3 regions of the Vibrio sp. 10N.261.46.E11 genome follow, and region 2 is predicted to be linked to each of the others. Evidence: predicted binding sites of a transcription regulator. Region 2 holds the regulator's gene; each other region holds the start of a gene.

Region 1 (3,288 bases), on a different contig from region 2:
AAACCTCTGCTGTAACAAGAAAGAAATTTCGGTTCGATACAGCCCCACCCCATCAACGCCTTGGTTGATAGCGATGTTAGTATCTGCACTCAAACCCGCATTAAGCAGAATCTCGACTTGCTTGTCGTCTTTCGTTTTTGCCGGTAAGTACAGTTCTCGATTGACCATAGAGGAGAGCTCACTCTCTTCTAGAATCAGCCCCCGATACTCTTTGAGCAGGTTTTTAGTCGGCTCAATAAAAATCTCACCGCTATACCCGTCAACAATCGCTTGCTTACCATTAGCTTGAGCTAGATTTAGGTTAACCCCCATAACAGAAGGAATACCCAAAGCTCGAGATAAAATCGCTGCGTGTGAGTTCGCCGCCCCTTCCAAGGAAATAACCGCTAATAGTTTTTCTTTAGGAATAGACGCTAATACAGAGGCCGTTAACTCACGAACCACCAAAATAATCGGTTTATCTAACGTGCGAAGTTCATGTTCAGAGTTGTGTAGGAAATAGAGCAGTCTTTGACCAAGCTCTCGGACGTCTTGCGCTCTCTCCCGAAGGTACACATCTGACATACGAGCAAAACGGTTAGAGTAACTCTCAACAACCTGTCTTAATGCCCAATCGGCTTTGTCACCTTTCTGAATTTGGCTCTTGAGATCCTTACGTAACATGGGATCGTTGAGTAAGTGAGTAAACAGATCAAAGATCGCCAACGCGTCTTTATTGATTTCACTGTCTAAACGCTTTCGCATTCGCTTAAAATCATTGAGAGCATTTTCGACAGCGACTGCCAACAGCTCATGCTCTCTTTCAACATTGAGCGTCGATGCTGGGTAAACATCGGTTAATTCAGGTTGGGTGTTGTCCCACCATAAATCACCGATAGCGACACCGGATGAAGCAGCAATACCTTTAATCGCAGGCAGCTTTTGTTGCTCAAGAAGCCAATGGCCTTGAGTTTGGGCATGCGCCACAATAACCGCAAGTTGTGCAGAAAGTGTAACAAGGAAGGATTCTTCCATCTCACTGAATAAACGGGGGGACTTCTGTTGAATGACCAATACGCCAAGCACTTGCTTGCGATAGATAATCGGAGTGCCGAGAAAAGCGTGATAAACCTTTTCTCCAAGCTCTGGAAAAAACTTATACGCGGGATGAGCAGACGCTTGCGCAAGGTTGATAGGTTCAGCACTTCTTTTAACCAGGCCAACCAGACCTTCGTCAAAACCAATGTGAATGCTATTACCTTGGAAGATCAGGCCTTGAGTTGCCATCAACTCAAGGCGCTGCATATCATTATTTGCCAAATACACGGTGCAACATTCCGTCTGCATCGCGCTGCATGTCTCTTTAACCAAAATATCAAGAGCCGTCGACACATCTTCAACTCTTGATACGTGTTCAACTATTTCCCTTAGTTGGCTGAGCATGCTTAACCTCTACGCAATTTGCGCTTTCCTTTTGTTTTTCGCTCTTTAAACGGCATTGCTAAAGATGCGAATTCTTTCATCGCTCGACGGTAAACATCTCGCTTGAAAGATACAACTTGTCGAACTGGGTACCAGTAACTCACCCAACGCCAACCATCAAATTCAGGTGTGCTTCCACGCTGCATATTGATATGCGATTCATCGCAATCTAAGCGTAAAAGAAACCACTTCTGTTTTTGTCCAATACAGACAGGTTTAGAATCCCACCGAACCAGTCGTTTGGGCAGCTTATAGCGTAACCAATGACGACTTGTCGCGACGATCTTTACATCCTTTTTAGTAAGGCCAACCTCTTCATACAACTCGCGGTACATTGCCTGTTCCGGAGTCTCACCTTCATCGATTCCCCCTTGAGGGAATTGCCATGAATGTTGCCCGTATCGTTTAGCCCAGAAGACCTGACCATGGTTGTTACAGATTACAATACCAACATTTAATCGGTAACCATCGCCATCTATCACTGGCCAACCTCTATCTAAATTTTTAATTACACTGATTTTTCCACATATCCCCAATCGGAGCAAACTTAGTGACGTGACAAGCGCTATATTTATGAATAATAACTACGAATATGGATAAGTTTTGCTCAAATCTTAGTTACCCACACAAGAGTGAGACATAGACCACATTTATTCACCTTTTCTGTGAATAACTATGTGAAGAATTACCCGCAATCGTTTTTTTTAATCCATAGATTCATCAGAACCAAAAACAAAAAACCACCCACCACCCAAAAAAATAACTAAAATTCAATTAATTAAAATAAAATCATCAATTTTAAGAACATAAAAAAAGTAAAAGATCTTTTAAAAGTCGTCCGTGGTCAAAGATCAACCACTCCGATGTTTATCCACACTAGTAAGTGAAAGATTCATTTCAAACCCTATTTAGCAAGCATTTTATCCCCTACAAACCCCTGTTTATTTATCCACTAAATTAATATTTCAATTAATTACCTTCATGTCCTGTGGATAACCATGAGTTTGATCCCTTTTCTAGCAAGGCGATCATTTCTTAACCAGTCGTCATATGGTGATAACTTCTGGTAAAATCATTTTTTTGATCATGCCTTTTATTATGAAACCAGAACCACAAACACAACAAGAGCTGTTAGACAGAGCCTATTCTATTGCAGGGATGACTTTTAAAGAGCTCGCAGATGAAGCCGAAATGGTTGTACCAAACGACCTAAAGCGAGATAAAGGCTGGGTTGGGCAGCTATTGGAGTGGCACTTGGGTGCGACTGCTGGCAGTAAACCAGAACAAGATTTTGCCAAGCTCGGTATCGAGCTCAAAAGCATCCCGATTGGCTATTCAGGGAAACCACTCGAAACCACCTTTGTTTGTGTCGCACCGCTAATGGGCGTGCAAGGCATAACTTGGGAAACCAGTCACGTTCGAAACAAGCTATCCAAAGTGTTGTGGATCCCGGTGGAGGGAGAAAGAGAGATCCCGCTGACAGAAAGGCATGTAGGATCCCCTTTATTATGGACACCTAGCCAAGCTGAAGACGAACTATTGAAAAGAGATTGGGAAGAGCTGATGGAATTGATCGTGTTAGGTAATGTTGAACAGATCACAGCAAGACACGGCGAAGCACTGCATTTGCGACCAAAAGCCGCCAACAGTCGAGTGTTAACAGAAGCTTACGGTGCAAGTGGAAAACCAATAAAGACCAAACCTCGTGGTTTCTATCTACGAACTCAATTCACCCACAGATTGCTGACAACCCATTACGCATAGAAAGCCATTACGCATAGAGGTTTTATCTAGCATAGATAGGCTAAAAGATCAGTACGTTATAAA
Region 2 (3,288 bases):
ACGGCAATGAAGGCACGGGAAAAGTCCGTAGCTATCTGCATACCTTCGATGAAGCCGTGCCTTACAACCAAATGCCCGGCACCTTTACGCCATGGCAAGAGATCCCTGAAAACTCAGATGTGATGTTCTACGAAGGTCTTCACGGTGGCGTGGTCGATGGTGACATCAATGTTTCTCAACACGTCGATCTGCTTATCGGCATGGTACCTATCGTAAACTTGGAGTGGATCCAGAAATTCGTTCGTGACACACGCGATCGTGGTCACTCTCGCGAAGCGGTGATGGATTCTATTGTTCGCTCAATGGATGATTACCTTAACTACATTACCCCGCAGTTTTCGCGAACTCATATCAACTTTCAGCGTGTCCCTACCGTAGATACATCGAATCCACTGAATGCAAAAGGGATTCCAAGTTTAGACGAAAGCTTCGTGGTTATACGGTTGCGCGGCATCAAAAACGTCGATTTCCCTTACTTGTTGGCTATGATTGACGGCTCATTTATGTCACGTCATAACACACTTGTGGTGCCAGGAGGCAAGATGAGTTTTGCTATGGAGCTCATTGTAAGGCCTATTCTGCAACAACTTATAGAAACCGGGAAAATAGGCTAACAAAACAACATTCTGGTTGATTACTTTTCATACCGTGATCATGTGCACAATTTTGCGTAAAAAATCGTAGCTTGGTCACGATTAAAATCAAGAAATAGTACCTGAAAAAGGATACTATTCTTAAACGAAACACAAGATAGCTTGCAGCGCTCAACGAGTGCTCTTATCCTAGCTACGTCAATTCAGGCTTAGCTAAAATATGGAAAGCGGCAAGCATACCCTGCAGAGGAAGTAAGATATTATGGTTCTAGGTAAACCCCAAACCGATCCAACATTAGAGTGGTTCCTTTCACACTGTCATATTCATAAGTACCCTTCAAAAAGTACTTTGATTCATGCTGGTGAAAAGGCAGAAACCTTGTACTACATCGTTAAAGGTTCTGTGGCAGTTCTTATCAAAGACGAAGAAGGTAAGGAAATGATTCTTTCTTACCTAAACCAAGGCGACTTCATCGGTGAGCTTGGCTTGTTCGAAGAAGACCAAGAGCGTACTGCATGGGTTCGTGCAAAATCTCCTTGTGAAGTAGCTGAGATTTCTTTCAAGAAATTCCGTCAACTTATCCAAGTGAACCCAGATATCCTAATGCGCCTTTCAGCGCAAATGGCAAACCGTCTACAAGTAACTAGCCAAAAGGTTGGTGACTTAGCGTTCCTTGACGTAACAGGTCGTATCGCTCAAACGCTACTAAACCTAGCAAAACAGCCAGATGCAATGACTCACCCTGACGGCATGCAAATCAAGATCACTCGTCAAGAGATTGGCCAGATTGTTGGTTGTTCTCGTGAGACCGTTGGTCGTATCTTGAAGATGCTAGAAGAGCAGAACCTAATTTCTGCACACGGTAAGACTATCGTGGTATACGGCACTCGTTAATCTCGATTAACTGAGCCAAAAATTTGAAAGCCACCAAATGCAAATTTGGTGGCTTTTTTGTTTTCTCAAGAGCTAGAGAGCAGATGCGAATGGGACACTTACAACTTCCAAACGTAAGCACTCTCGATGCGAAGCGTACCCGCACCTCTAGGGCAAAGCCCGTGCTCTTATGTTTCTTTAACCATTGGTGCTTTCAAAGATCTTGTCAGCTGATGCCGCGACAAATCCGGTATAAAGCTCACCATTGGCCATCGCATAACGCTTAGCGAACTCATAGAAGCCGCCAGGAATCATCTCATTACCTTCAACAAATGAAACTGGGACTTTGTCTGCCATTGTTGATGATTGCTCTAATAAGACCTCTGGAGAGCCTTTCACCTCGCCGCCAGATGCATTGATAGTGAAACCCGATTCGCTCAAATAGTCATTCACTGACTGTACTTCATCAAAGGCGTTAAGTTGATTTACGCTCACCGTAAAGTGGTTGGCACCGTAACCATGAGCCGCTAGCCAAGAAGCGTATTCACTCTCTTTTGCTAGCACTTGGAAATCTGCGAAGCTCAAATCCCAAAGACGACCACCAAACAAGAATTCATGACCTTGCAGTTTGCTAGCATCCACTTGATCAACCAACTTAGCAACGATCTGTTGTAAGTCGCTTGAACACTCTTCGACCTTCAACTCACTAATGAACACTTTTGGTTGTTTTGGATCTGGATGCTCGTAATGCTTAGCCACTAGCTTCTTGCTCTCAAACAAGTAATCGCCACATGCCTTGTAACCTAACTCAAGGAAAGGCTTGGCCAGTGTTTCAATCCCCAGCGGTGCAACATTGAAAGTACGCAGTGCAATATGATCATTAATCAGGGCTTCGTCTTCTTTCAGCAAGTGATGTACTTTCTCAGCCGATGGACAAAGCCTGTGAATGTAATCGTCCCATAGTGATTTAAAGAGTAGATCGGGCGTCATGGTGACTCCTTGTCAGAGGTTCTAGCAAGCTAGTAATTTGGATTAGAAAGGGAGAGGCTGGACATAGAGTCAGCAGCCATCAGCCTGTGACATACTTGTTCTATTATTATCTACCGCCCAATCTAGGTGTCGGACGTGGGTGAAAAGAGGAAGCGATAACACCGCTTCCTTATTACACAATCAATGAATCTGTTACTCATGAACCTAGAGCTCATAAGCTTATGATTCATCAAGTTAAAGCTTAAGAACCAAAACTACAGCTCAATACCTGGGCTAAATGTCGCTGGCAGTTGGGTTTCACCACCTTCCATTGACGCCATTGGGTAAGCACAGTAGTCCGCCGCGTAGTAAGCACTTGGGCGTAGGTTGCCTGAAGCACCCGGGCCACCAAATGGTGCATCACCACTTGCGCCTGTTAGTTGGCGGTTACGGTTAACAATACCCGCACGGATATGGTCAACGAAGTATTCCCATTCGGAATCGTCGGTTGAAACTAGGCCAGCAGACAAACCAAAGCGTGTGTCATTAGCCATTTCAACGGCTTGCTCTAGCGATTGGTAACGAACCACTTGCAGCAATGGGCCGAAGTACTCTTCATCTGGCAACTCAGCAATGTTGGTTGCATCGATAATGCCCGGAGAAACAAACGCCGCTTCACCCGCTTTTGCTTCTACTAGGCTGACACCACCTAACGATTGCAGATTAGCTTGCGCGTCCAAAATGAACTTAGCTGCAGCTTCAGAGATCTGAGGGCCCATGAAAGGTGCAGGTTCAGCGAATGGCTGATCGACACGAATCTTTTGCGTAGCTGCGACCAGTTTATCTAGAAGC
Region 3 (3,288 bases), on a different contig from region 2:
GGCGTCTTGCTATCAGTGCCTCCTTGGCAATTGCGTCTATTATTTGTTCTGGTGAGATTTTCAACAAGATAGCTAGCTAGGCTTTATGTATAAATGGTATTTATACATTTATCTTTTTTTGTTGATTGTTGAACTTAATTGTTATTTGTATGTGTAGTTTTGTTGTTTTACCTTATGTGTGGCTTTGTGTTGCTATACGTGGTGTTGGGGCAGGCGCTTTTTTAATACGTGTTATTGAGTTCGGAAGCGTGAGGTTAATATGTTCGGTTGGATAAAAGCTTGGATTAAGAAATACGATAAGTGGTGCGAAGAGCTTGGCTTAACGCCTGAAAATAAGCGCAGCTGCGTGGCTTATCGCCGTGATCCTCAAGGACAACAAACAGAGAGTAGGGAAGATGACACCAGAATTAAGTGAATTTCCGCTGTTTGACACCCATTGCCATGCGGACTTTGACATTTTTGAGCAAGGTTTTTCACTTGATAAAGGTATTGAAGGTTACGTTAAAGAAGCGAAACAGGCGCAAGTCGAGAAGTTAATCATCCCTTCTATTGGCCAAAGTAACTGGAGGAAGCTTGATGAAATCGCTCAATCTTACCCTAATGTTTATTACGCATTAGGCTTTCATCCTTATTTTTTAGAGCAAGCCAATGACGAGCAATTTTCGGAACTTCGCCAATTACTCTCATCAAAAACCAGTCAATGTGTTGCGATAGGAGAGTGTGGTCTCGACTTTTTTGTCGATGTTGCACGGGAGAAACAAGAGCGTTTTTTCATCCAACAAATGGAACTCGCGAAGGCATTTGAACTGCCGTTAATCATTCATGAAAGGAAGTCTTACAATCGACTTATTGAGTTAATAAAGCAGCACAAATTCACTTTGGGGGGCGTGATTCACGGCTTTTCGGGAAGTGATCAGCAGGCTTTGGCGTGGATCAAGCTCGGTTTCTATATTGGCGTCGGTGGAACGATAACTTATCCAAGAGCACAAAAAACACGCACCACTATCTCAAAACTGCCTCTTGAGTGCCTGGTATTAGAAACGGATGCCCCGGATATGCCCATGCATGGAAAACAAGGAAATGTTAATCATTCCAAGTATTTAGTTACGATCTTAAATGAACTGTATTTGCTTCGAAAAGAGTCAAAGCAATCGGTTGCAATGCAGGTGTGGCGAAATAGCCATCGCGCATTCGGTATATGTGAATAAAATCGAAGGTTTTTGTTTATCGTTTGCGTAAATTGCATATAGCTTGTGATTTAGCTCACATTTGCGTGTGAATGGTACATGAATCTTATACTAAAGTGTGAGGACGGCATTACTTTATTAGTGGTCGCATGAGTATAATTGCCTCCGCTTTATAGCCCCATTTTGTCACACGCCAATAAATAACTAATAAGGAAGTCATAAACTATGAGCCTGTTTATGAGCCTAGTCGGTATGGTCGTACTGATTGCAATCGCAGTACTACTATCTGACAACCGCAAAGCTATTAACATAAGAACAGTGGGTGGCGCTTTCGCTATCCAATTCGCACTTGGTGCATTCGTACTTTACATCCCTTGGGGTCGTGATCTACTTGCAGGTTTCTCTGCTGGTGTAGCAAACGTGATCGACTACGGTAAAGACGGTACTGGTTTCCTATTCGGCAGCCTAGTTAACTTCTCAGTTGACGGTATCGGTTTCATCTTTGCTTTCCAAGTACTACCAACTCTGATTTTCTTCTCTGCACTTATCTCTGTACTTTACTACATTGGTGTAATGCAAATTGTAATCAAAGTTCTAGGTGGTGGTCTTCAGAAAGCTCTAGGTACTTCTCGCGCCGAGTCTATGTCTGCAGCTGCAAACATCTTCGTTGGTCAAACGGAAGCACCTCTAGTTGTTCGTCCTTTTGTTCCTAAAATGACTAACTCTGAACTATTCGCAGTAATGTGTGGTGGTTTGGCTTCTGTAGCTGGTGGTGTACTAGCAGGTTACGCATCTATGGGTGTACCTCTAGAGTACCTAGTTGCAGCGTCATTCATGGCTGCACCTGGTGGTCTACTATTCGCTAAAATCATCAAGCCTGAAACTGATGAAGTTGACGAGAACCTAGGTTCAGACATCGACGGTGGCGACGACAAGCCTGCTAACGTTATCGATGCAGCTGCTGGCGGTGCGTCAGTTGGTCTACAACTAGCACTTAACGTTGGTGCAATGCTACTAGCATTCATCGGTCTAATCGCTCTTATCAACGGTATCCTAGGTGGTATCGGTGGTTGGTTCGGTATGGAAAACCTAACTCTAGAACTTCTTCTAGGTTGGATCTTCGCACCGTTAGCATTCATCATTGGTGTTCCATGGGAAGAAGCAACTATTGCTGGTTCTTTCATTGGTCAGAAGACAGTTGTTAACGAATTCGTTGCATACCTAAACTTCGTACCATACATCGGTGAAAACGCTCAAATCGTTGAAGCGACTGGTCAAGTAATGTCTGTTAAGACTCAAGCAATTATCTCGTTCGCTCTATGTGGTTTCGCAAACCTTTCTTCAATTGCGATTCTTCTAGGTGGTCTAGGTGGTATTGCTCCAAACCGTCGTCACGACATCGCACGTATGGGTGTTAAAGCGGTTGTAGCTGGTACTCTATCTAACCTGATGGCAGCAACAATTGCTGGCTTCTTCTTATCTTTCTAATCAGTTAGAAATCGATATATAGACGCCATAATAATATCGCCCCGTAGCAAGAAATTGCTGCGGGGCTTTTTTGTTTTTGGGCCTAGTGATTTTGAGCATTAGCATGAGTGAATGCTTGGAGTCGAAAATGGGTCTAGAATGTTTTTTTGAGATACAAACCGTTTGCGTTCTAAGGAGCACTACAATTTATTGATGGATACCTATAATGTATTAGCTAAAGGGATAGGATGTCTCTGCTGGCAAGAAAGTAACATTGAGATTAGCTCGAACGTTATCCTTCTGGGATTAAGCCAAACTTAGCAATACGCTATATTAGCAATACACTATATTAGCAATACACTATAGATGTTAGACACAACATGACTGATTTGTTGTGCCATAGACCAAACTGGTACTGTGCGGTGACAAGGATTGCAATTGGTAGCGAAAGTTATCAAGTCTTCAGGGAACCAAGTCCGTTCATTTGTGACTACTGAGCATTACTAAAATATCCATCTATACTGGATGGATGGTGAAGTAGTTAACTATTTGAATATATTGATCGGAGATAGAAATGAGCGATTTAAAAGCAGCAGCTCTACGTGCACTTAAACTTATGGACCTAACGACGCTA

What was found. The regulator CRP, encoded in region 2, controls carbon source genes, mostly activating them, when cyclic AMP is high. The targets are predictions, from matches to a motif close to TGTGANNNNNNTCACA.
Region 1: rppH (RNA pyrophosphohydrolase) is a predicted target of CRP. The motif match lies at 2,095-2,110, and genes of this name have one in related genera.
Region 3: AB4407_RS14435 (NupC/NupG family nucleoside CNT transporter) is a predicted target of CRP. The motif match lies at 1,253-1,268, and genes of this name have one in related genera.

Annotation. Positions count from the first base shown of each region.
Region 1 covers NZ_JBFRQW010000058.1:1,299-4,586, reverse strand. Annotated here, with positions in the region: gene ptsP (phosphoenolpyruvate--protein phosphotransferase) at 1-1,422, opposite strand, end outside; gene rppH (RNA pyrophosphohydrolase) at 1,425-1,943, opposite strand; gene mutH (DNA mismatch repair endonuclease MutH) at 2,560-3,225, shown strand.
Region 2 covers NZ_JBFRQW010000031.1:16,970-20,257, forward strand. Annotated here, with positions in the region: gene AB4407_RS10280 (phosphoribulokinase) at 1-614, shown strand, start outside; gene crp (cAMP-activated global transcriptional regulator CRP) at 856-1,488, shown strand; gene AB4407_RS10290 (DUF1338 domain-containing protein) at 1,666-2,457, opposite strand; gene astD (succinylglutamate-semialdehyde dehydrogenase) at 2,712-3,288, opposite strand, start outside.
Region 3 covers NZ_JBFRQW010000043.1:715-4,002, forward strand. Annotated here, with positions in the region: gene AB4407_RS14425 (DUF5363 family protein) at 260-415, shown strand; gene AB4407_RS14430 (TatD family hydrolase) at 396-1,208, shown strand; gene AB4407_RS14435 (NupC/NupG family nucleoside CNT transporter) at 1,413-2,675, shown strand; gene deoC (deoxyribose-phosphate aldolase) at 3,229-3,288, shown strand, end outside.